DNA from 2 places in the Thalassospira sp. ER-Se-21-Dark genome. Region 2 is predicted to be linked to the other one. Evidence: predicted binding sites of a transcription regulator. Region 2 holds the regulator's gene; the other holds the start of a gene.
The links. The regulator LexA, encoded in region 2, represses DNA repair genes until DNA is damaged. The targets are predictions, from matches to a motif close to ATGTTCTANTTTGGTTC.
Positions count from the first base shown of each region.

Region 1: the regulator LexA is predicted to act here: its motif matches at 4,232-4,248, upstream of recA (recombinase RecA).

Region 1 covers NZ_VDEZ01000005.1:286,753-297,201, reverse strand. The annotation lists gene FHI25_RS18220 (ABC transporter substrate-binding protein) at 1-285, shown strand, start outside; gene FHI25_RS18215 (ABC transporter substrate-binding protein) at 363-1,040, shown strand; gene FHI25_RS18210 (DMT family transporter) at 1,280-2,179, shown strand; gene FHI25_RS18205 (hypothetical protein) at 2,180-2,734, opposite strand; gene FHI25_RS18200 (DUF4198 domain-containing protein) at 2,731-3,519, opposite strand; gene nikR (nickel-responsive transcriptional regulator NikR) at 3,625-4,104, shown strand; gene recA (recombinase RecA) at 4,390-5,463, shown strand; gene FHI25_RS18185 (helix-turn-helix domain-containing protein) at 5,568-6,569, opposite strand; gene FHI25_RS18180 (hypothetical protein) at 6,703-7,755, shown strand; gene FHI25_RS18175 (entericidin A/B family lipoprotein) at 7,972-8,112, shown strand; gene FHI25_RS18170 (DUF1328 domain-containing protein) at 8,166-8,342, shown strand; gene FHI25_RS18165 (entericidin A/B family lipoprotein) at 8,549-8,692, shown strand; gene FHI25_RS18160 (GNAT family N-acetyltransferase) at 8,679-9,218, shown strand; gene alaS (alanine--tRNA ligase) at 9,399-10,449, shown strand, end outside.
Region 2 covers NZ_VDEZ01000002.1:879,001-889,449, reverse strand. The annotation lists gene gltX (glutamate--tRNA ligase) at 1-1,350, opposite strand, end outside; gene FHI25_RS11820 (ComEC/Rec2 family competence protein) at 1,630-3,630, shown strand; gene lexA (transcriptional repressor LexA) at 3,707-4,414, opposite strand; gene moaC (cyclic pyranopterin monophosphate synthase MoaC) at 4,576-5,055, opposite strand; gene trpC (indole-3-glycerol phosphate synthase TrpC) at 5,075-5,872, opposite strand; gene trpD (anthranilate phosphoribosyltransferase) at 5,869-6,903, opposite strand; gene FHI25_RS11795 (aminodeoxychorismate/anthranilate synthase component II) at 6,936-7,508, opposite strand; gene FHI25_RS20800 (divergent polysaccharide deacetylase family protein) at 7,782-9,005, shown strand; gene trpE (anthranilate synthase component I) at 9,077-10,449, opposite strand, start outside.

The DNA.
Region 1 (10,449 bases), on a different contig from region 2:
CAGGAACTGGTAGGTCTTGCTGATATCGTCACCGTACCCGGGGGTGCCGGGATGATGTTGCGCATGCTCCGTCTTGGGCGGCTGGATGGTCTGTTGATTGACGATTTCTCGCTTAATCAGACCGAAGGGGTGCCGGATGGCTATCGCACCATCGAACTGGAAACCCTTACGACCTATAGCTGGCTGCGCAAGGAATACGAGGCCCTGTTGCCGCAATTCGATCGGGGAACATACCTTTTTCGGGCTGCACTTGAGCCGGAAATGGAAACCGAAACAAAATCGTGAATTTCGCGAGCTGAACTGATAGGTTGAAGTTATATAATCTTTTCTAATGTATCCAGATCAGGCTTGGAGTCCGCTGTATGCGGTTGTTCGGTACCGCCAGTGTATTGATTGCTCTTGTGATAGTCATATGGCAGCCAATTTCAGTAAGAGCACTACCGTGCTTGCAATTGGCTGGTCTTGAAGACGCCATCGGCAGAGAAGTCGGTGAAAAGCTCGAACACATCTTTGCCGGTCATGACCCCTGCCTTTCAGTACAATATATGCCTGCAAGTCGTTCAGAGGCGCTGCTTCTGAGTGGTCAGATTGATGGTGATTTTCCAAGGTTGCCGGAGTTTGCGCCTTATGTTGGCGCCAAGGCAGTGATGGTTCCGGTCCCGCTTATCTCTGGTGAGGGGGTGTTGGTAACCTCTGACCCGGCGATCAACTCCGTTGATGATCTTGGTGCCGTGACATTGGGCCTTCGTCGTGGCACCAAATGGTCCTCGGAGGCTGCCGGCGGGCATATCAACCGGATATTTTTGCCATCATACGACATTGTCGTTGATATGTTTTTAAGGCGTCGTCTTGATGCGTTTCTGATCGAAAGCAACAACCTGAAACATTATGAAGCGCAATTGGCGTCTGCGACAAAAACGGTGGTCAGGCAGGGGCACGCCTATCTTTGGCTTTCGAAGAAGAACGAAAAATATTTGCCAGAGATCACCCGTGTGCTGACTCAATCTGATTTTCAGACTCTTAATGCCTACGATCAATGAAGATCAAACGTGTCCCGCCTGCCTTGTGTTCTTAAGACAATAATCTGATCTGTCCGTCTGCCATTTTGTGGACGGAAAACGTGTGGGCTTAAGGGCGCTTGCGTCTTTGTAAGGTAATAAAAGCCATTGCAAATGACGTAAAACTCCGCTGTATGACGGAGGCAGGTATGCGCTACCACGACCTGCACTCATAACTGGTGTTAAAGCCAGACAGACAAACTCTCTCGGAAACGCGCCCCATGATTTCCCTTTTTGGCGAGGCTGCTGCCTTTAGTGCTGCGCTCTGTTGGGCGAGTTCCAGCATGATCTTCTCCAATATCGGCGGCAAGGCAGGGGCGCAGACGGTCAATCGCGGGCGTCTGGCCTGTTCGATCTTTTGTCTGACTATTTTGCATTGGATCCTTCAGGGCCAGCCATGGCCGAATGCCGTGACGTGGGAACAGCTTGGCTGGTTGTCGCTTTCGTCTGTATTGGGGCTGGTGATTGGCGATGCCATGCTTTTTCAGGCTTTTGTTCTGATCGGTGCGCGGCTTTCGATGTTGCTGATGTCGACCGTTCCGATCATGGGCGCGGTTCTGGCCTGGGTCCTGTTTGATGAAACGCTGCGCCCGATTGAAATCACTGGGATCGCCTGTGGTGTGGGTGGTGTTTTGATTGTCATTCTTGGCAAAAAAGGCCGCCCGATCGGGCTTGAGGGCCGCAATTACACCATTGGCATTCTGTTTGGTTTTGGCGGCGCGGTCGGGCAGGTTGCCAATCTGATCACGGCGAAATATGCCCTGATTGATGGCTATTCAGCACTTTCCGCCACATGGATCAGAACGCTGGTCGCCGTGATTGCCATGTGGGGACTGGCGGTCATCCTTGGCCGGGTGCGTCGGACTGTTACGGCCTGTATCGCGCCGGATGTTGGCAAATGGCTGTTGCTAGGCGCGCTTGTCGGGCCCGCAATCGGTGTGTGGCTTTCAATGCTGGCGGTTCAAAATGCCAATGTCGGGATTGCCTCAACCCTGATGGCGCTGCCGCCGGTTATTCTGATCGTTTATGAAGGGCTGATCTTGCGCAAGCCGGTTGGCATTCAGGCGGTAATCGGAACCTTCCTTGCCTTTGGCGGGGTGACCTTGCTGTTCATGCCCTGATCAGTTCGACTGTTTCCGAGCCATCTGGCGACGCTGCCAAAGCATAAGCCCGCCAAACAGGTTGGCGAGGATGCTGCAGCCAAACAGGATGCTTGCCCAAAGTGGCAAATCAAACAGTGCGGGCGTGCCCTGGATGGTCGTTGCGCTCGTTGCCGACGTGCCAGCAGCTTTCTGGGCGGCCGCCGGAACGGCAGTGGTATTGGTTAACTGATAGGTCAATTGCACAACATGCCCCATGCCATCGGCCACCTTGATGTGGAGTTCACGCGGCGCATCTTGTGGCGATGTGCTGCCAAGCCCAAGCGAAAACTGACCGATCCGGTCCGTGCGCGCCTTTTGCCAGACCTTGCCGTCCTTGGTTGTGACAACCACCTCGGCAAAGGCCATCGGGGATCCGTCGGTATATCGAAAACCATAGGTCTTTGTATTGGCACTATCTTCGACCTGCCAGCCAGCGCCATGGGCATGGGCGGGGACAGGGACGGCCAATGGCCCTGCAATCAGCAGGGCCACCAGAACCGATAAATATGTAAAGCCGATCCGTGCCATCATCATTCATCAACGGCGAATGATAGGGTCGCGCGGATGTTGTGGTTGCCGACACCTTCCTCCGCATCGGGCATGTCGGCTGCGACACGCACAATCCACAAACCGGGGGCCGATACCCGGACCTTGGCAATGCCACTGCCGGCCTCGGTGCTCAGCGTTTCGGTCGCATAGGCCCAGGAGGACGGTGTTTCGGTAAATCCGGCATAGGTTGCCAGAACCGAGGTCGTCAACGGGTGGCCGTTCAAAAGGATCTGGAATTCGGCATCCTCGCCGACCTTGGTGTCACGCGGATCGCTGAGCGGCACGATTTCAAGCGCATTACCAAGTGGTTTGGTAACAAAATCGGCAGCACCTTCGGTACCCACCAGAAGCTTGGCAAACTTTTCGTAGCGGGTCGATGCGATGGCGTCGGGATGCTCGTCGGCACCGCCAGCCTGCCAGCCATCGGGGGTTTGCGACCAGACAACACCCAGACGATGGCCGGAAATCCAGGCTGCGGTATCGGGCACTTCAAACGTACCGATCAGATTGGGCGCGTTGTCATTTTGGGAAATCGCAATGTCGTTCGTGCCATCGGCGGTGATCAGCGTGGCGCGCACATCATTTACGCCTTCTGCTTCTTCCGGAAGGCCAAACTGATGGGTCGAATCAAGGATAAGTGTCGCATTCTCGCCCGGCTTCGCCGTTGCAGGCGATTGGCTTGCGATGAATTCATGGGCGTTTGCCGACAGACCGATCAGGAGCGTTGCGGCAGCAATCACCATGCTGGTTGCGAACTTTGGTTGAAACATTTGCGTTCCTTTGGGAAATTGTTTTTATGGAAGAACCATGTGCGGGTGTGAACTTTTCAAAAAAGATCATACTCGTCAAGCCGTTGATTGTGAGAGGTAGTCAAAATGACCCGCGTGACCGTATCGATTGAAGACGATCTGATGGAGGCGTTTGACGCGTTTCTTGATCACCGCGGCTATACCAACCGGTCCGAGGGATTTCGAGATCTGATCCGTGAAAAGCTTCAGAACACCAAGCTTGAAGACAATGCCGACGGGGTCGGGATTGCGGCTCTGAACTATGTCTATGATCACGAGGAACGCATGCTGGCGTCACGCCTGATGAGCACCCAGCACGAACACCACAATCTGACGGTCTCCACGGTGCATTTCCATATTGATCATGATACCTGCCTTGAAAGCGTGACATTGCGCGGGCGGCTTTCAGAAATCCGTGCCTTTGCCGACAAGGTTCTGGCGCAGCCGGGCGTGCGCCACGGGCAGCTTTATACCGTGCCGGGCGAACTGCATGTCGAAAGCCATCATCATGGCGATGATCATCACGGACATGCGCACAAGCACGAACATCTTAAAATCACCACATGATGGCATTGCCAAACCGTCACTGACCCCACGCCCCGTTATTGCCGGGCGGGCGGTTGATGCGTCTGTTCTCTAAAGGTTCTGTAGGGTGGAATGAGAACAAACTTGCAACATCCGAATTTTTGTGAGAATGTTCGCATTATGTTCTCAGTTGTTTTGTCGATAAGAACGCAGTGGCAGGCTGCGGCAACAGGCAAAACAGTCTAGCGGTGGCGTTCCGCATTATAGGTCCGGGGAACCGCCTGCGTTGCATCCAACCCGGCCCTGTGGAATAAGAGAGTTCGAGCAATGATTCAGACCGCGCTGCATTTGGTGGATAAGGATACTATGGATAAGCAGAAGGCACTCGAAGCCGCCCTTGGGCAGATCGAACGGGCATTTGGCAAAGGTTCGATTATGAAGCTGGGTCAGCGGGAAAGCGCCGTTGATATCTCAGCCATTTCAACCGGTTCACTTGGCCTTGATATCGGGCTTGGTATCGGTGGTTTGCCGCGTGGCCGTATCGTTGAAATCTATGGTCCGGAAAGTTCGGGTAAAACCACGCTGGCGTTGCACACGGTTGCCGAAGCCCAGAAGCTTGGTGGCACCTGTGCGTTTGTCGATGCCGAACACGCGCTTGACCCGGGATATGCCCGCAAGCTGGGTGTGAATACCGACGAACTCCTGATTTCCCAGCCCGATGCCGGTGAACAGGCCCTTGAAATCGCTGACACGCTGGTGCGTTCTGGCGCGATTGATGTTCTGGTCGTCGATTCGGTTGCTGCCCTTGTCCCGCGCGCCGAACTTGAGGGTGAGATGGGCGATACGCACGTTGGTCTGCAGGCCCGCCTGATGAGCCAGGCACTGCGTAAGCTGACCAGTTCTGTTTCGCGTTCGAACTGCATGGTCATCTTCATCAACCAGATCCGTATGAAGATTGGCGTGATGTTTGGCAGCCCGGAAACCACCACCGGTGGTAACGCGCTTAAATTCTATGCCTCTGTCCGCCTTGATATCCGTCGTATCGGTCAGATCAAGGACCGTGATGAAGTCGTTGGCAACCAGACGCGTGTCAAGGTCGTCAAAAACAAGATGGCCCCGCCGTTCAAGCAGGTCGAATTCGACATCATGTATGGCGAAGGCATTTCCAAGATGGGTGAAATCCTTGATCTTGGCGTCAAGGCCGGCATCGTCGAGAAATCCGGTTCGTGGTTCTCCTATAACTCGACCCGTATCGGTCAGGGCCGCGAGAACGCCAAGAGCTTCCTGCGCGAGAACCCGGAAATGACCAAGGAGATCGAAAACAGCATTCGCGAGAGTGCCGGTCTGATCGCCGAAGCCATGACCAATATGAGCGAAGATGAACCGGTCAACGACGATTGATCTGATTGATCATTCCAACTGATTGCAAAAGGCGGCGCCACAATGGGTGCCGCCTTTTTCTTTACTGCTCACGCTGCCAGGTTGTCATTACCGGCTGAGGGGGGCTAGGTGGAGCCTTGTTGTTGCCATTGGCTTGGCGTTTTGCCTGTAATCCGCAGGAATTCACGATTGAAGTTGGACTTGGTGTTAAAGCCGCTTTCAAGCATCGTGTTGGTCACATTTTCCCCCGCGTCAAGCATGCGACAGGCATGCTCAATCCGGTACTTATTGATATAGCGCGACACGTTTTCACCGGTGGTGGTGTTGATCGCCATTGAAATCTGTTTGAGCGGACGTCTCATGCGTCGGGAAATGCGGGCAAGGGTCAGATCCGGATCAAGATACAACCTTTCCTGTGTCTGTAACGCGTTGAGTTCGTTCATGATGGCCTGACATTGCTCAAAACTCAATGCGGCCTGGCTATCATCGACCGGGTCCTTCAATGCGATATCAATCGCAATGTCTGGCGACAGGCTGAGAAAACCAATTGTCAGCAGCGCGATTGACGAGGTGACGCTGAGAACCACACCGGCAATCTCATCGTTCCCGTCAATCTTGGCCAGCAATATCAGCAGGTCGCTTATGGCTGATATGATCAGTGCAATGGCGATAAAACGCCAGACCAGTGCGGGGATCTGTCCCGATGTCAGACGCATATGTGCAAAATCACCCCGTTGGCGACGAAGCATCACCAAAATTGCCGATCCATATCCGACAAACAGGCTGCACAAGACAGCATCAATCACGACAGGCAAAAAGAAGACACAGAGCGCGACAAGTGCTGGCAAAGAAAAATGCAGCAGATCCCCGCGTTGTAAACGGGCGCGAAGGCTTGCCTCAACAAATGCCATCCACGCCATGACCGGAATGGCAGAAGCGGTGATAGGCTGAAGCCATCTCAGCCCGTCGATGCCGTAATATTGAACAAGCCCGACCAAAAAACTTTGCGCGGCGGCAGCCAGCAGAAGCGCCATCAGCATCTTGGGCGTTTTCTGGCCGACAAGGGCGCGGACAAACAAGAACCCTAAAACCAGCGCCACAATCATCGGAACAGGTAGAACAAGCATCTGATCGCAATTTTCCGCCTAAGGGGTATCAAAACCGGTTTTGAGACGTCCACAAACCCGTTCGAGGACGCAAGGCCATCCTGTTTTGGGCAGAACTTCTTCTGTACTCCAACTTAGGACAAGGATCCTTGTGATGAAACCGATATATCTCGCCTTTGCGCTGTGTCTGTTCGCAGGCCTGAAAACATCGCCTGTGCTGGCGGAACAGCAAACCGATTATGCCGGGTATGATCGTTTTGATGTGCGTGCTGCCCATCGTTCCATGCCAATTGCGGCCTCAGTCTGGTATCCCGCAGATACCGTGATTTACAAGGCACCTGTCGGCAACAATATCATCTGGAAGGGAACAAGCGCCTATATCGGTGCGGCAATTGCACCGGGTAAGCACCCGCTTGTTCTTCTGTCGCATGGTTCGGGCGGTAATATGGATGGACTTGGCTGGTTGTCTTCGCAACTGGCCTTGCGCGGGGCAATTGTTGTTGCGCTAAACCATCCCGGTACGACATCAGGGGATTCTTCACCCCGCCGAACACCATTTATTGGCGAGCGGGCGGCAGATATTCGGGCGACCCTTGATCAGGTTCTGTCAAATCCGTCCTTTGCCCCTTACATCGATCGCCAAAATATCTCTGCGATTGGCTTCTCTTTGGGCGGAACGACGGTCCTAAATCTTATCGGGGTAAGGTTTGATCAAACGCTTTTTGCGCAATATTGCGACCGATTTGGCGATGCCGCACAGGATTGCGACTTTTTGCGCAAAGGAGGCGTCGATCTTGATCATATGCCCAATGACTTCCAAGTTCCCAGCCGGGATGACCGAATTACACGTAGTGTTGCGATTGAACCGGGCATGGGGTTCGCAGCGACGGAGCAAAGCCTTGTAGCGGTGAAATCTCCTGTGCTTTTCATTGGCCTTGGCGAAGAAGAAAAATGGGCGGCTGCCGATTTTGGTCCGACTGGCAGCAATCTTGTTACGCGGATCAAAAATGCATATTCGGCAAATTTTGCGCCTGCATATCACCTGACATTTCTTGACGAATGTCAGCCAAACGCCGCCGAAATACTGAAAGAAGAAGGTAGCGATCCGATCTGCACCGATCCCCCTGGTACGGACCGCGCCCTGATCCACCGCCAGATCATTGATGAAATCAGTGAATATCTGGCGCTTGATGCAAAGGCATCCTGATTTCGCAAGTATTGATGTGAAGGAGGTCAAGCGTGATCTCCTTCACTTGACGTGCCCCAAAATGATCACGATTGAGGAAAGTTCATTTAAAATCAACGGACTGTCGCACTTTTTATGACGGAAAATTTGACCGGGAAGAACAGTGCCGGGAACAATTATGGGTTGTCGCCGTTTGAATTCCTGTGAGCTTTGACACGATCAATCAGGAGAATGAACATGTCGAATACGATGAAAAAGTTTCTCGCGATTCTGATGATTTCGGGTATGGGCCTTGGCCTTGCTGCCTGTGAAACAGCCGAAGGCTTTGGCGAAGACGTCGAAGATGCCGGTGAAGCAATCCAGGACGGCGCTTCCTGATCTGTAACCGATCGTTATTCATTATCTTAAAGCAACAATAGTGGGAGAATCCCATGCTTGGTTGGGCAATATTCTGTTTGGTTCTGGCACTGATCGCTGCCGTTCTTGGCTTTGGCGGACTTGCAGGGACATTTGTCGGGATCGCAAAGATCTTGTTCTTTGTTTTCCTCGTGCTGTTTGTCGTATCGCTTGTCGTCAACGCGTTGCGTGGCCGTCGCCCGCCGGTCTGATGACCAGACAGTTGCAAGACTGCACGAAGCATACATGCCTATAGAAAGGATGCCATTTTGGCGTCCTTTTCTGCGTTCAGTGCGGCAAACGGCCACTGCGTGCGATAACGGTTGCAAGCCGGATGGCCCAAGGCCAGAATATCGCGATAAACAACAAGACAGGCGACATGCCTGTTAACCGGACTTGAATGGAGCATCCTGCAAAGATGGAAACGATGACAAAACGTCTTCTGGCCGTCCTGATGGTTATTGGCTTTGGCCTTGCGCTTGGTGCCTGCGAAACCGCAGAAGGGTTTGGTCGCGATATGGAAAAACTCGGCAAGTCGATCCAGGACAGTGCAAACGACTAGTCCACGAACGGCCCATCTTCAGACCAACCGTCTTCAAACAGACCGCCTCGACCTTTCGGCGGCCAGATTGGCCGACATCCCCGACCTTTATGCCTTCCTTGGTGATAGTGATGCCATGCGGTTCACCCAGTGTGATGAAAGCTTTGCGGCGTGTCGCAAGCGCGTACTGGTCCATGAATGGTTCCGGCGCTGCGATGGATTTGCCCCATGGGTCGTAAGGTTGCGCACGTCTGGCGACATCATTGGATGGGGCGGGCTCTATACCGATCCGTTTGATCCCGGTTGGGGGCCAGAGCTTGGCTATTATCTGGCCCCAACCGCCTGGGGGAAGGGACTTGGCCGGGAACTGGCAAATGCCGCCCTTGACTATGGGCGGGTCAGGACATCAATTTCGTGTCTGACTGCCTTTGCGCATCCGCAAAATTTGCCGTCGCGCAAATTGTTGCTGGGCCTTGGGTTTGAGGCCGCCGGGTTTGTCCAGAAAATGAACCGGGATCGATTCACATTATTGCTGAAAACCGGCTGAATTTCGGCTGCCTTTGGCCCGATTAACCGGCCCCAAATCGCCGAATTGGGCAAAACTTGCGGCAAATCCCCCGGACTCCTTTCGCCTGACTGGACAGGGCAGGGCCGAGCCGCTAAATAGGGCAGTCCGTTCGCCAGTATGGCGCGCGCAGTTGTTCCGCGTTTTCCGGGTTGGAGAGATATGCAGACCGTCAACGATATCCGCACCACGTTTCTGGAGTTCTTCCGCAAGAACGGCCACGAAGTCGTTTCGTCCAGCCCGCTGGTGCCGCGCAATGACCCTACCCTGATGTTCACCAACGCCGGGATGGTTCAGTTCAAGAACGTTTTCACCGGCCAGGAACACCGCGATTACTCGCGTGCCGCGACCTCGCAGAAATGCGTGCGCGCCGGGGGCAAGCATAACGACCTTGAAAATGTCGGTCATACCGCACGCCACCACACCTTCTTTGAAATGCTCGGCAACTTTTCGTTCGGCGACTATTTCAAGGAAAACGCGATTGAATTCGCCTGGAACCTGATCACCAAGGAATATGGCCTGCCAAAAGACAAGCTGCTGGTCACGGTTTATCATACCGATGACGAGGCACATGGTCTTTGGAAAAAGATCGCCGGTCTGACTGATGATCGCATCATCCGTATCCCGACCTCGGATAACTTCTGGTCGATGGGTGATACCGGCCCGTGTGGTCCGTGCTCGGAAATCTTCTTTGACCATGGCGATCACATTTGGGGTGGCCCTCCGGGCAGTGCGGAAGAAGACGGCGACCGTTTCATTGAAATTTGGAACCTCGTCTTCATGCAGTACGAACAGATGGCAAATGGTGATCGTGTTGATCTGCCAAAACCGTCGATCGATACCGGCATGGGCCTTGAACGAATTGCCGCTGTGCTTCAGGGCAAGCACGACAACTATGACATCGATTTGATGCGTGCGCTGGTCGAAGCATCGGCCGATGCCACCAACACCGATCCGGATGGTTCGCATAATGTGTCGCACCGCGTGGTTGCCGACCATCTCCGCTCGACCAGCTTCCTGATTGCCGATGGTGTTCTGCCGTCCAATGCCGGTCGTGGCAACGTTCTGCGCCGTATCATGCGCCGCGCGATGCGCCACCTGCATATGGTTGGAACGCAAGATCCGACGATGTATAAGCTTGTCCCGGCCCTGGTAAGCAAGATGGGCGGTGCCTTCCCGGAACTGGTCCGTGCACAGGCATTGATCGAAGAAA
Region 2 (10,449 bases):
TACTTCGAAAATGCCTGGAGAAGAGTTGGAGCCTGTAAGCACCGCCCGCAAGGGCTGCGCAACTTTGCCAAGCTTTAACTCAAACTTATCGGCAATGGCACGAACACTTGCGTCAACGTCCTCTTCGGTCCAGCTATCGAGCGCTTCAAGACTGTTGGCCAGTTCCTTGAACAGACCTTCAGGTGCACCATCAATCAGGGACTGGGCTTTCTCGTTAACGGACGTAATGCCATCGGTAACGTAGAAAGCCGAAGAGTCGGCGAGCTCGATAAGAGTCTTGGCCCTTTCTTTAAGGCCTGCCATGCCGTTGATCAAGATTTCTTTTTGCGACGCATCAAGCGCATCGACGCCAATTTGCTTGGCAATCAGCGGCGAAATCTCGTCTGCAAGGCGTTTGTCATCGGCCTGACGCAGGTAGATGCCATTAAGGTTGGTCAGCTTTGCAAAATCAAAGCGCGCAGCCCCTTTGCCGACATCGGTGATGTCAAACCATTCAATTGCCTGCTCGGTCGAAATGACCTCATCATCGCCATGGCCCCAGCCAAGACGCAGAAGATAGTTATTCAATGCTTCGGGCAAGAATCCCATTTCATCGCGATAGGCATCAACACCCAGCGCGCCATGGCGTTTAGACAGCTTGGCGCCATCCGGACCATGGATCAGCGGGATATGCGCAAAGGTCGGAACATCCCAACCCATGGCATCATAAATGACTTTCTGACGGAATGCGTTTGTCAGGTGGTCGTCACCACGAATGACGTTGGTAACACCCATGTCATGGTCATCAACCACGACTGAAAGCATGTAAGTTGGCGTTCCGTCGCCGCGCAGGATGACATAATCGTCAAGCTGCTCATTGCCGACGCGAACTTCGCCCTGCACCTGATCATTGATCACGGCATCGCCTTCCTGCGGGGCCTTGACGCGGACTACCGGTTTGACACCTTCCGGCGCCTCGGACGGATCGCGATCACGCCAGGTGCCGTCATATTTCATCGGACGGCCTTCTGCGCGGGCTTTCTCGCGCATGGCGGTCAGCTCCTCGGGGGAGCAATAGCAATAATATGCCTTCCCGGCATCAAGAAGCTGTTGGGCGACTTCTGCATGGCGGTCGCGACGGGCAAACTGGAAAGTCGGCTCTTCGTCTGCGGTCAGGCCAAGCCAGTTCAAGCCGTCAAAAATGGCATCGACAGCCTCGGGCGTTGAACGTTCACGGTCGGTATCTTCAATCCGGAGCAGGAACTTGCCACCGGTATGTTTGGCATACAGCCAGTTATAAAGTGCGGTGCGTGCGCCGCCGATATGCAGAAACCCGGTCGGAGACGGGGCAAAACGGGTAACAACCGTCATTCAATCTATCCGTTATTTGGATGTTGTCGCTTGTCCTGAGGACTTTTGGCGTGCAGGCTATAGCACAAATGACACGCTGTTGCACCACAGCGGATGTTAGATAGAAACTATGCGGCAGGCGGGCTATTGGACATTCGTCGTACGGCGACAGGTAAAGTTAAATTAAAACAATTGTTTGTGGGGTTTTTCTCACAAATTAATTTTGTTGTAACAAGCCAAAGAAATAAATGGTTTCTGTCCTCGGTTATCTTCTTTGGGTTGGGCTGTGCCGGGTATTTCTTGCTCCCTGCGCGTATCGGGATTGGTCAAATTGCTCTGGCGGTGATTCTGCTGTGCTGCGGTTTCTGGATGTCGCGGCGGCTTGCCACTCTGGCCTTCACGTTTCAGCTGCTTGCCAGTCTGGCGTTCGGGGCTTTGACAAGTACCATCCATACTGAACTTGGCCCGGATAATATCCCGACAAAAACGCTCTATACGACCGAAGTCACAGGCACCATCATTACGCTGGAACCGCGGAATGGACGCATCCGCGCCACTGTCCAGCCGTCCGAGATTGTCGGCATTGCCCAAGACCAACTGGACTGGAATGTAAGGCTCAGTTTCTTGGGCGATAGTGCGCTTTCAATTGGCGATCAGATCCGTGCGAACGCACGTCTCTTTCCCTTGCGCGCACCTGCTGTTCCCGGCGACCCGGATTTCTCACGCAACCTCTATTTCAGCAATATTGCCGCATCCGGCTTTGTCTTTGGACGACAATTCGAAGTTCTGGAAAATAAAAAAGACATAAATAACAATGCTTTGTTGGTGGGTATTGAAAGGGCGCGTCAATATATCTCAAACGTCATCAGCGATGAAATGACCGGCCCCGAAACCGGCATTGCCAAGGCACTGATCATTGGCGAACGCGGTGAAGTGGCCCCGGATATTGCCGATAACCTTCGCAAATCCGGCCTCGCGCATCTGTTGGCGATTTCCGGTCTGCATATGGGGTTGCTTTGCGGGACGGTGTTTTTCCTGATCCGGTTCGGGTTGGCCGCCATTCCATCAATTGCCTTGCGCTATCCGATCAAGAAATGGGCGGCGATGGCGGCCATGCTGGCAGGGCTTGTCTATCTCGGATTATCCGGGGCGACCATTCCGACCCAGCGCGCCTTTGTTATGTTACTTGTGGTTTGGCTGGCACTGCTGCTGGATCGCCGTGCCATATCGCTGCGCCTTGTGGGTGTTGCCGCGATCGTTGTTTTGATCCTTCGGCCTGATGCGGCACTTGGGGCCAGTTTCCAACTCTCCTTTGCCGCCGTTGGCGCTCTTGTTGCGTTTTATGACGGGCCGGGGCGGCGCTGGCTTGATCGGCAGGGGATGCTGTCCTGGTATGAGCGTGCTGGCCTTTATCTTGTAGGCTTGCTGCTGACCGGCCTGATCGTGACGGCCGTAACAGGCCCGATCATCGGTTATCATTTTGGCCGGATTTCGATGCTCGGTGTCTTCGCCAATCTGGTCGCTATTCCGGTCATGGCATTTTGGGTGATGCCCTGGATCGTTGTGACGCTGGCGCTGATCCCGATTGGGTTATCGGGGCTCTCACTTGCCGCGATGAAGCCCGGATTGACGGTGCTTTTGGAAACCGCCGAACTGGTTGCCGCACAGGACTGGGGGCTTTGGTATGTTTCGGGCCTTGATATGCTGGCGGTTGCCTTGGGGCTGTTTGCCTTGGCCTGGATCGTCATCTGGCGCGACAAGGTGATGATCGTGCCGGTTCTTCCGGTGATTTTTGCCGCCATCATCTTTCAGGCACTGCACAAAGAACCCGAAATCCTGATATCAGGCGACCGCGAAAGCTGGGCGATCTATGATCCCGATGCCGGTATCCTGCATACCTCATCGCGGCTGAATGATTTTCAAAAAGGCATCTGGATGAGCCGCTTCGGCATTCGCCCCGAACAGGAAAAAAGCCGCGTACAGGCCTGCCAGAACGACCCGTGCTCCGTGGGTGTTAGCGCTAACATCGTTCAGTCACGGATCATTGTCGCAAGCCGTATTACCAATCCGTTTTATGCCTGCCGCAACGCTGATATCATTGTCAGCCTGAAAACAGATCTGCCAACCACCTGTCAGGCCTCCGGCGCGCGCATGGTCATCGATGATGATGTTCTGTGGTGGCAGGGCGGTGTTGCGATCAAGCTGGCCTCGAAGCCAGATGAAAAGCCTGTCATCAACACCGTCCGTGCGGAAACCGGCAATTGGCCCTGGATCGTCATCGGTGGCAGAGCAGGGCGCTAAGAACCTGATCGCACACAAAACAAAAACGCCCGGGCAAAAGCACCGGGCATTTTTGTATGTAACCTCGCGCAAGCAATCAGTACTGACGCAGCAGCCCGACCAGACGGCCCTGAATGCGCACGCGATCTGGAGACAGGGCGCGGGTTTCATAGCGTGCGTTGGCCGGTTCCAGCAGAACTTCACCACGCCCGCGTTTCAGGCGCTTAAGCGTTGCTTCGCTGTCATCGACGAGTGCCACCACAATCGTGCCGTCATGGGCCTGTTCGCAACGTTGGATCAGGACGGTGTCACCATCCAGAATGCCAGCATCAATCATCGAATCCCCCGATACTTCAAGGGCATAGTGATCACCGGCGCCAAGCAGGGCCGCCGGGACCTGTACCATGGTCGTTTGATCGCGAAGGGCCTCGATCGGTGTACCGGCAGCAATCCGGCCATAGAGTGGTAAGCCAACGGATTCCCCGGCTTCCGAGAAGGCGGTTGGCACCGTGGTTGGTCGATGCGCGGCCTTTCGCACACTGGCAAGCGAGGTCACATTGTTTGGCGTTTCCGGCGCGTCATCATCGCTGTTTTCCGGAAGTCTGACGACCTCAAGCGCGCGTGCACGATGGGCAAGGCGGCGGATAAAGCCGCGTTCCTCAAGGCCTGTGATCAGGCGGTGAATGCCGGATTTGGATTTAAGGTTCAGGGCCTCCTTCATTTCATCGAAAGATGGCGAAATCCCGTGATCGCGAAGGTAATTGTCTATATAGACCAGCAACTCATATTGCTTGCGCGTCAGCATGTTATTTCCCGAACCTGTAAAAAGAACAAAAAGGATACACAGATGTTCTACTTTAGTTCTTTTTGCGGGTCAAGCGGCTCTGTGCGATTTGACGGAAAAACCGAATAATCGCCGTGATCCTTCAAAAAATGTGAATAATCGGCGGTCTGCGGGGCAGGAAGCTAGTCCGCGACAAAGGTACCCGATTTGCCACCTTCTTTTCGGGTGACCCGCAAATCGGTAATCCTCATACTTTTATCAACCGCCTTGCACATGTCAAAAACCGTGAGTGCTGCGACCGAGGCAGCAGTCAGGGCTTCCATCTCGACACCGGTCTTGCCGGTTGTCTTGCAGGTGGCGGTGATATCGACCGCATCGGCCCCCTCGACAAGTTCCAGATCGACGGTGACAGAAGTCAGGGGCAGGGGATGACAAAGCGGGATCAGATCGGGGGTCTTTTTCGCCCCCATGATCCCGGCAAGCTGGGCGATGCCAAGAACATCACCCTTTTTATGGCCCCGCTTGGCAATCAGCTTTGCCGTTTCGGAAGACATCAGAACCCGTGCCTTGGCAATGGCGGTGCGCGCGGTTTCTGCCTTGGCCGAAATATCGACCATCACCGCGTTGCCACCGGCATCAATATGGGAAAGCTTGTCTGCCATTGGTTCTGTCCAGTATTGATCAGGCCGCAAGGCCGAGCAGGTTGCGGGTGGCGGTTGCGACGTCGTCCTGGCGCATCAGGCTTTCGCCGATCAGGAAACACTCAGCGCCGACCTTTGCCATGCGGGCCAGATCATCAGGGGTAAACAACCCGCTTTCAGCTACCAGCAACCGATCATCGCCGACCATGCTTGCCAGTTCCTCGGTCGTGGTGAGCGAAATTTCCATGGTTTTGAGGTTGCGGTTGTTAATCCCCAGCAAACGTGACTTGAGCTTGAGCGCACGTTCGAGTTCCGGGGCGTTGTGCACCTCGATCAAAACATCCATGCCAAGGCTGTGCGCGGCATCTTCAAGCTCAGAAGCCAGGCTGTCTTCAAGGGCTGCCATGATCAGAAGGATGCAATCAGCACCAAGTGCACGTGCCTCGGTAATCTGATAGGGATCAACCATGAAGTCCTTGCGAAGGGCCGGAAGATCGACCGCCGCACGGGCCGCGACCAGATAGCTGTCATCGCCCTGGAAATAGGGTATGTCGGTCAGAACCGACAGGCAGCTTGCCCCGCCGGCCTTATAGGCCTTGGCGAGTTCCGGCGGATTGAAGTCCGGGCGGATCAGTCCCTTGGACGGGGATGCCTTTTTGATTTCGGCAATCAGGCCATAACGGCCATCGGCAACACTGGTTTCAAGCGCTCTGATAAAACCACGCGGGGCGGATTGCGCCTTTGCCTCGGCCTCCAGGGTGGCAAGCGTCTTGCGCTCCTTGCAGGCCGCAACGTGATCGCGTTTGTCGTTGCAGATTTTGGCTAGTACGTCGCTCACGCCGGGGTTCCTTCGTTGGTAATCTTCACAAGCCCTTGCAGGGTTTCGGCAGCCTTGCCGCTATCAATGGCGTCCGCGGCCTTTTTGATGCCGTCGGCCAGATCGCTGGCAATGCCGGTCACCACAAGAGCCGCCCCGGCATTCATCAGAACGATGTCGCGGTACGGGCTTTTCTTGGCGGCCAGAAGGTCGGTAATCGCCCTGGCATTGACATCAGCATCGCCACCCTTGAGATCGTCAAGCGTTACGGTTTCAAGCCCGAAATCGCCCGGATTGATTTCAAAGGTGGTGACGGTACCATCCTTGACCTCGGCAACATAGGTCGGGCCGGTGGTCGAGATTTCATCAAGGCCGCTGTCGCCATGAACAACCCATGCATGCACCGATCCCAAACGGTTGAGCACATTGGCAATCGGTTCGACCCACTGTTTGGCAAAAACGCCAAGAACCTGACGTTTGGTCTTGGCCGGGTTGGCCAGCGGTCCCAGCAGGTTAAAGATGGTGCGTGTGCCCATTTCAACGCGGGTCGGCATGACGTGACGCATCGCCGAATGGTGACGGGTCGCCATCATGAAGCAAAGATTGATGTCGCGAAGCGCCTTTTCCAGAAGCTTCATATCGGCATCAAGATTGACACCAAGCGCCATCAAAACATCGGCAGACCCGGATTTCGACGATGCGGCGCGGTTGCCGTGCTTGGCAACGGTGGCGCCCGCGGCGGCAGCCACAATCGCAGCCCCGGTCGAGATATTATAGGTGCCACTGCCATCACCACCGGTGCCGCAGGTATCGACCGCGTTTTCCGGGGCAATGATGCCGGTTGCCTTTTCACGCATGACACGCGCGGCACCGGTGATTTCATCAACGGTTTCGCCGCGAATGCGCAAGCCCATCAGGAAAGCCCCCATCTGCGATGGCGTTGCCTGACCGGACATCAGCACGTTAAAGGCCGCCTCGGCCGCGCTTTCGGTCAGTTTTTCGCCATCTGCGACTTTGGCCAGAATTGGCTTCAGATCATGATCAGTCGACATCGGGTCTTCCTTGGTTTGCGGTCCGGTGCGAATTACGCACCGGTATAGTCGATAAAATTCTTAAGCAAGGCGTGGCCATGTTCCGAAGCGATGCTTTCGGGATGGAACTGGACACCATGAATTTGATGGGTTTTGTGACGCACGCCCATAATAAGACCATCTCCGCTTTCGGCCGTTATTTCAAGGCTGTCGGGCAAAGTTTCGCGTTCAATCACCAGCGAGTGATAACGGGTGGCTTCAAACGGGCTGGGCAGGCCTTTAAAAACGCTGCTGCCGGAATGCTTCATCGCATCGGTCTTGCCATGCATGCATTCGGGCGCACGGATCACCTTGCCGCCAAAGGCCTGACCGATCGATTGATGACCAAGACAGACGCCAAGCAATTTGACCTTGCCTGCGGCAGCCTTGATCAGATCAAGGCAGATGCCGGCCCGTTCCGGATCGCAAGGGCCGGGCGAAATCACAATGCCTTCGGGATTGAGCGCCATGGCCGCATCCACGGTAATCTCGTCATTGCGGCGCACTTCGACCTCGGGGCCGAGTTCGCGCAGATAGTGCCACAGATTGAATGTGAAACTGTCGTAATTGTCGATGAGGAGATACATCGTCGGATGGGCCTGTGTACATTAAGGTCGGCAGAGAATAAACGCCCTTGTCGCTACGTCAAGCAGAAGCAGAGCAAGGGTTTTTCGCGATCTAAATGCACGTTGGTGCTCAGTCGTTAATGTTCTTTAACCGGGTGCTAACCAGAGGCGTTTTAAAAACGTGAAAACACAAACCGACTTGATCGGTGTATAATCACAACATGGGAAGCGGTCGTTCAGTGAACGAAACAGCCGCTACGAGCATCCCAGCCAACGAATACTGGAGACCACAGCGTGGCACGCCGGGCAACCCGGGCACCGACCGCCAAACGTAAAAAGGCGGCACCCAAGAAATCCACTCGTAAAAAGACCGCCCCGAAAAAGAAATCGGGTGGCATTGGTCGCCTGATGCTGGGCGGGGCCTTTGTTGCGGGTACGCTGTCGGCCATTATTGCCGTTGGCAGCATGCTTGAACTTGATCGTGCGTCGGATGAATTTGGCCGCGCAGCGGATCAAAGCGCACCGAATTATGCCCTGGCCGAGCCGGAACCGACCCCGAAACTTCGCAAGGATTACAAGCTTTCGGAAAATACCAATGTTTCCGAGCGTGGACGCACGGGATATCTGGTCGGCGAAAATAACGACACGACGCGATCCACCGGGCAAGGGGGGCAGGGGCTGACGGACTTTGTGCCGGCACCTGTCGCACGCAAACCAGACCAGGGTGGGGATATCCTTCCTGGCGACAGTGGCAATGATGTTCCGATGGCAACCGTTGGCCCGACAAATCAGCCGTGGCAGAAATATGCCGCGCTGACACAGGACACTGGTGACAAACCGGTGATTGCGATTGTGATTGATGATGCCGGGCTTGATCAGCCGCGCACCGCCAAGACCGTCGATCTGCCGGGGCCGATCACAATTTCCTATCTGCCCTATGCCCGTGATTTGCAGGCACAGGTCAATGCCGCGCGCAAGGCCGGTCATGAAGTGATGCTGCATATGCCGATGGAACCATCGTCGGCTGCGGTCGATCCGGGGCCGCATGCGTTGCTGGCAAGCTATGACCGCCAGACCATCCTCAATGAGATGTTCTGGATGCTGGATCGGTTTGATGGCTATGTCGGTGTGAACAATCACATGGGCAGCAAATTTACCGCCGATTCCGAACGCATGCGTGTTGTCATGGAAGTCATGAAGTCACGCGGCCTGATGTTCCTCGATAGCCGGACCAGCGCAGACTCGGTCGGCTATTCCACGGCAAGCAGCTTTGGCGTCCCGGCAATCACACGTGATATTTTTATTGATGATGCCGATGATGCGGCCAAGATCGCCGATATGTTGGCCCGCACAGAAAATGTCGCCCGCAAGCAAGGCTTTGCCATTGCGATTGGTCATCCGCGCGATCTGACGATCGGGGCGCTTCACAAATGGATCCCCGAAATTCAGGCCAAGGGCTTTGTGCTGGTGCCGATTACAGATGTGCTGCGCCGATCCATGCAAAGTGTGACCGGCTAGTAGGTTTATCTGACGAAAATGAAAAAGGGCTGCAGTTATCCTACAGCCCTTTTTGTTTGCGTGATACGAGATCAGGCGAAGCGATGGGCTTCGCGGGCGGCGGCCATGAGGGCACCGGCCTTGTTCTGGCATTCCTTGTGTTCGAGTTCCGGTTTGCTGTCGACGACGACACCGGCACCGGCCTGAATGTGGATTTTCTCGTCCTTGATGACGGCGGTGCGCAGCGCAATGCAGGTATCCATCGAGCCATCGGCCGAGATATAGCCGATACAGCCGGCATAGATGCCACGACGCACCGATTCCAGTTCATCAATGATTTCCATGGCGCGGACCTTGGGCGCGCCTGAAACGGTTCCGGCCGGGAAGCCGGCCTTGAGTGCATCCATCGCGTCGTATTTGGTTTCGTCAATCTGGCCGACCACGTTTGAGACAATATGCATGACGTGGGAATAATATTCGATCTGTTCGCGGTCGGTGACGCGCACGGTGCCCGGTTTGGAAACGCGCCCGACATCATTGCGCCCGAGATCGAGCAACATCAGATGTTCTGAGCGTTCCTTGGGATCATCGAGCAGGTCCTGGGCCATGACTTTGTCGTCATCGGGCGTTTTGCCGCGCCGACGGGTTCCGGCAATCGGGCGAATGGTGACTTCGCCATCGCGGAGCCGCACCAGGATTTCCGGGCTGGCACCGACGACCTGAAATCCGCCGATATCGAGATAGAACATGAAGGGCGACGGATTGATCCGACGAAGTGCGCGGTAAAAGGCAAAGGGCGGGAGCTGATAGGGTAGCGTGTAGCGTTGCGACAGCACGACCTGAAAGATATCGCCCGCACGGATATAATCCTTGGCCTTTTCGACCATGTCGTGGAACCCGGCCTCGGTGACGCTGACCTTTGGGTCGGGCAGGGTGTCTGGCACGGATTTGGAGCGGCGGTCGATAAACAGATTGCGCTGGAACTGCTGCACGACGTCATTAAGCCGCGCACAGGCCAGATCATAGGCCGCATCAGCCGAAATGCCTTTTTCCGGGCGCACCGGGGTTACGACGGTCACCGTGTCTTCGATGGTGTCAAAACTTGCCGTCACGGTCGGGCGGATGAAGATGCCGTCGGGCACATCAAGCTCGTCCTTGTTGCTGTCGGGCAGCTTTTCCATCAGACGCACAGTGTCATAGCCCATATAGCCAACCAGACCGGCACTCATGGGGGGCAGGTTGTCGGGCAGTTCGATATGGCTTTCGGCGATCAGTTTCTTGAGGCTGTCAAGCGGGGCTTCGGATTCCGCCACAAAGGCATCGGCATCGGCCATCACACGGCGATTGAGTTCGGCCTTGTTGCCAAAGCAGCGCCAGATCAGGTCGGGTTTAAGACCGAGGAAGGAATAACGCCCGCGGACCGATCCGCCTTCAACAGATTCAAGCAAATAGGTGTTTGGCATGC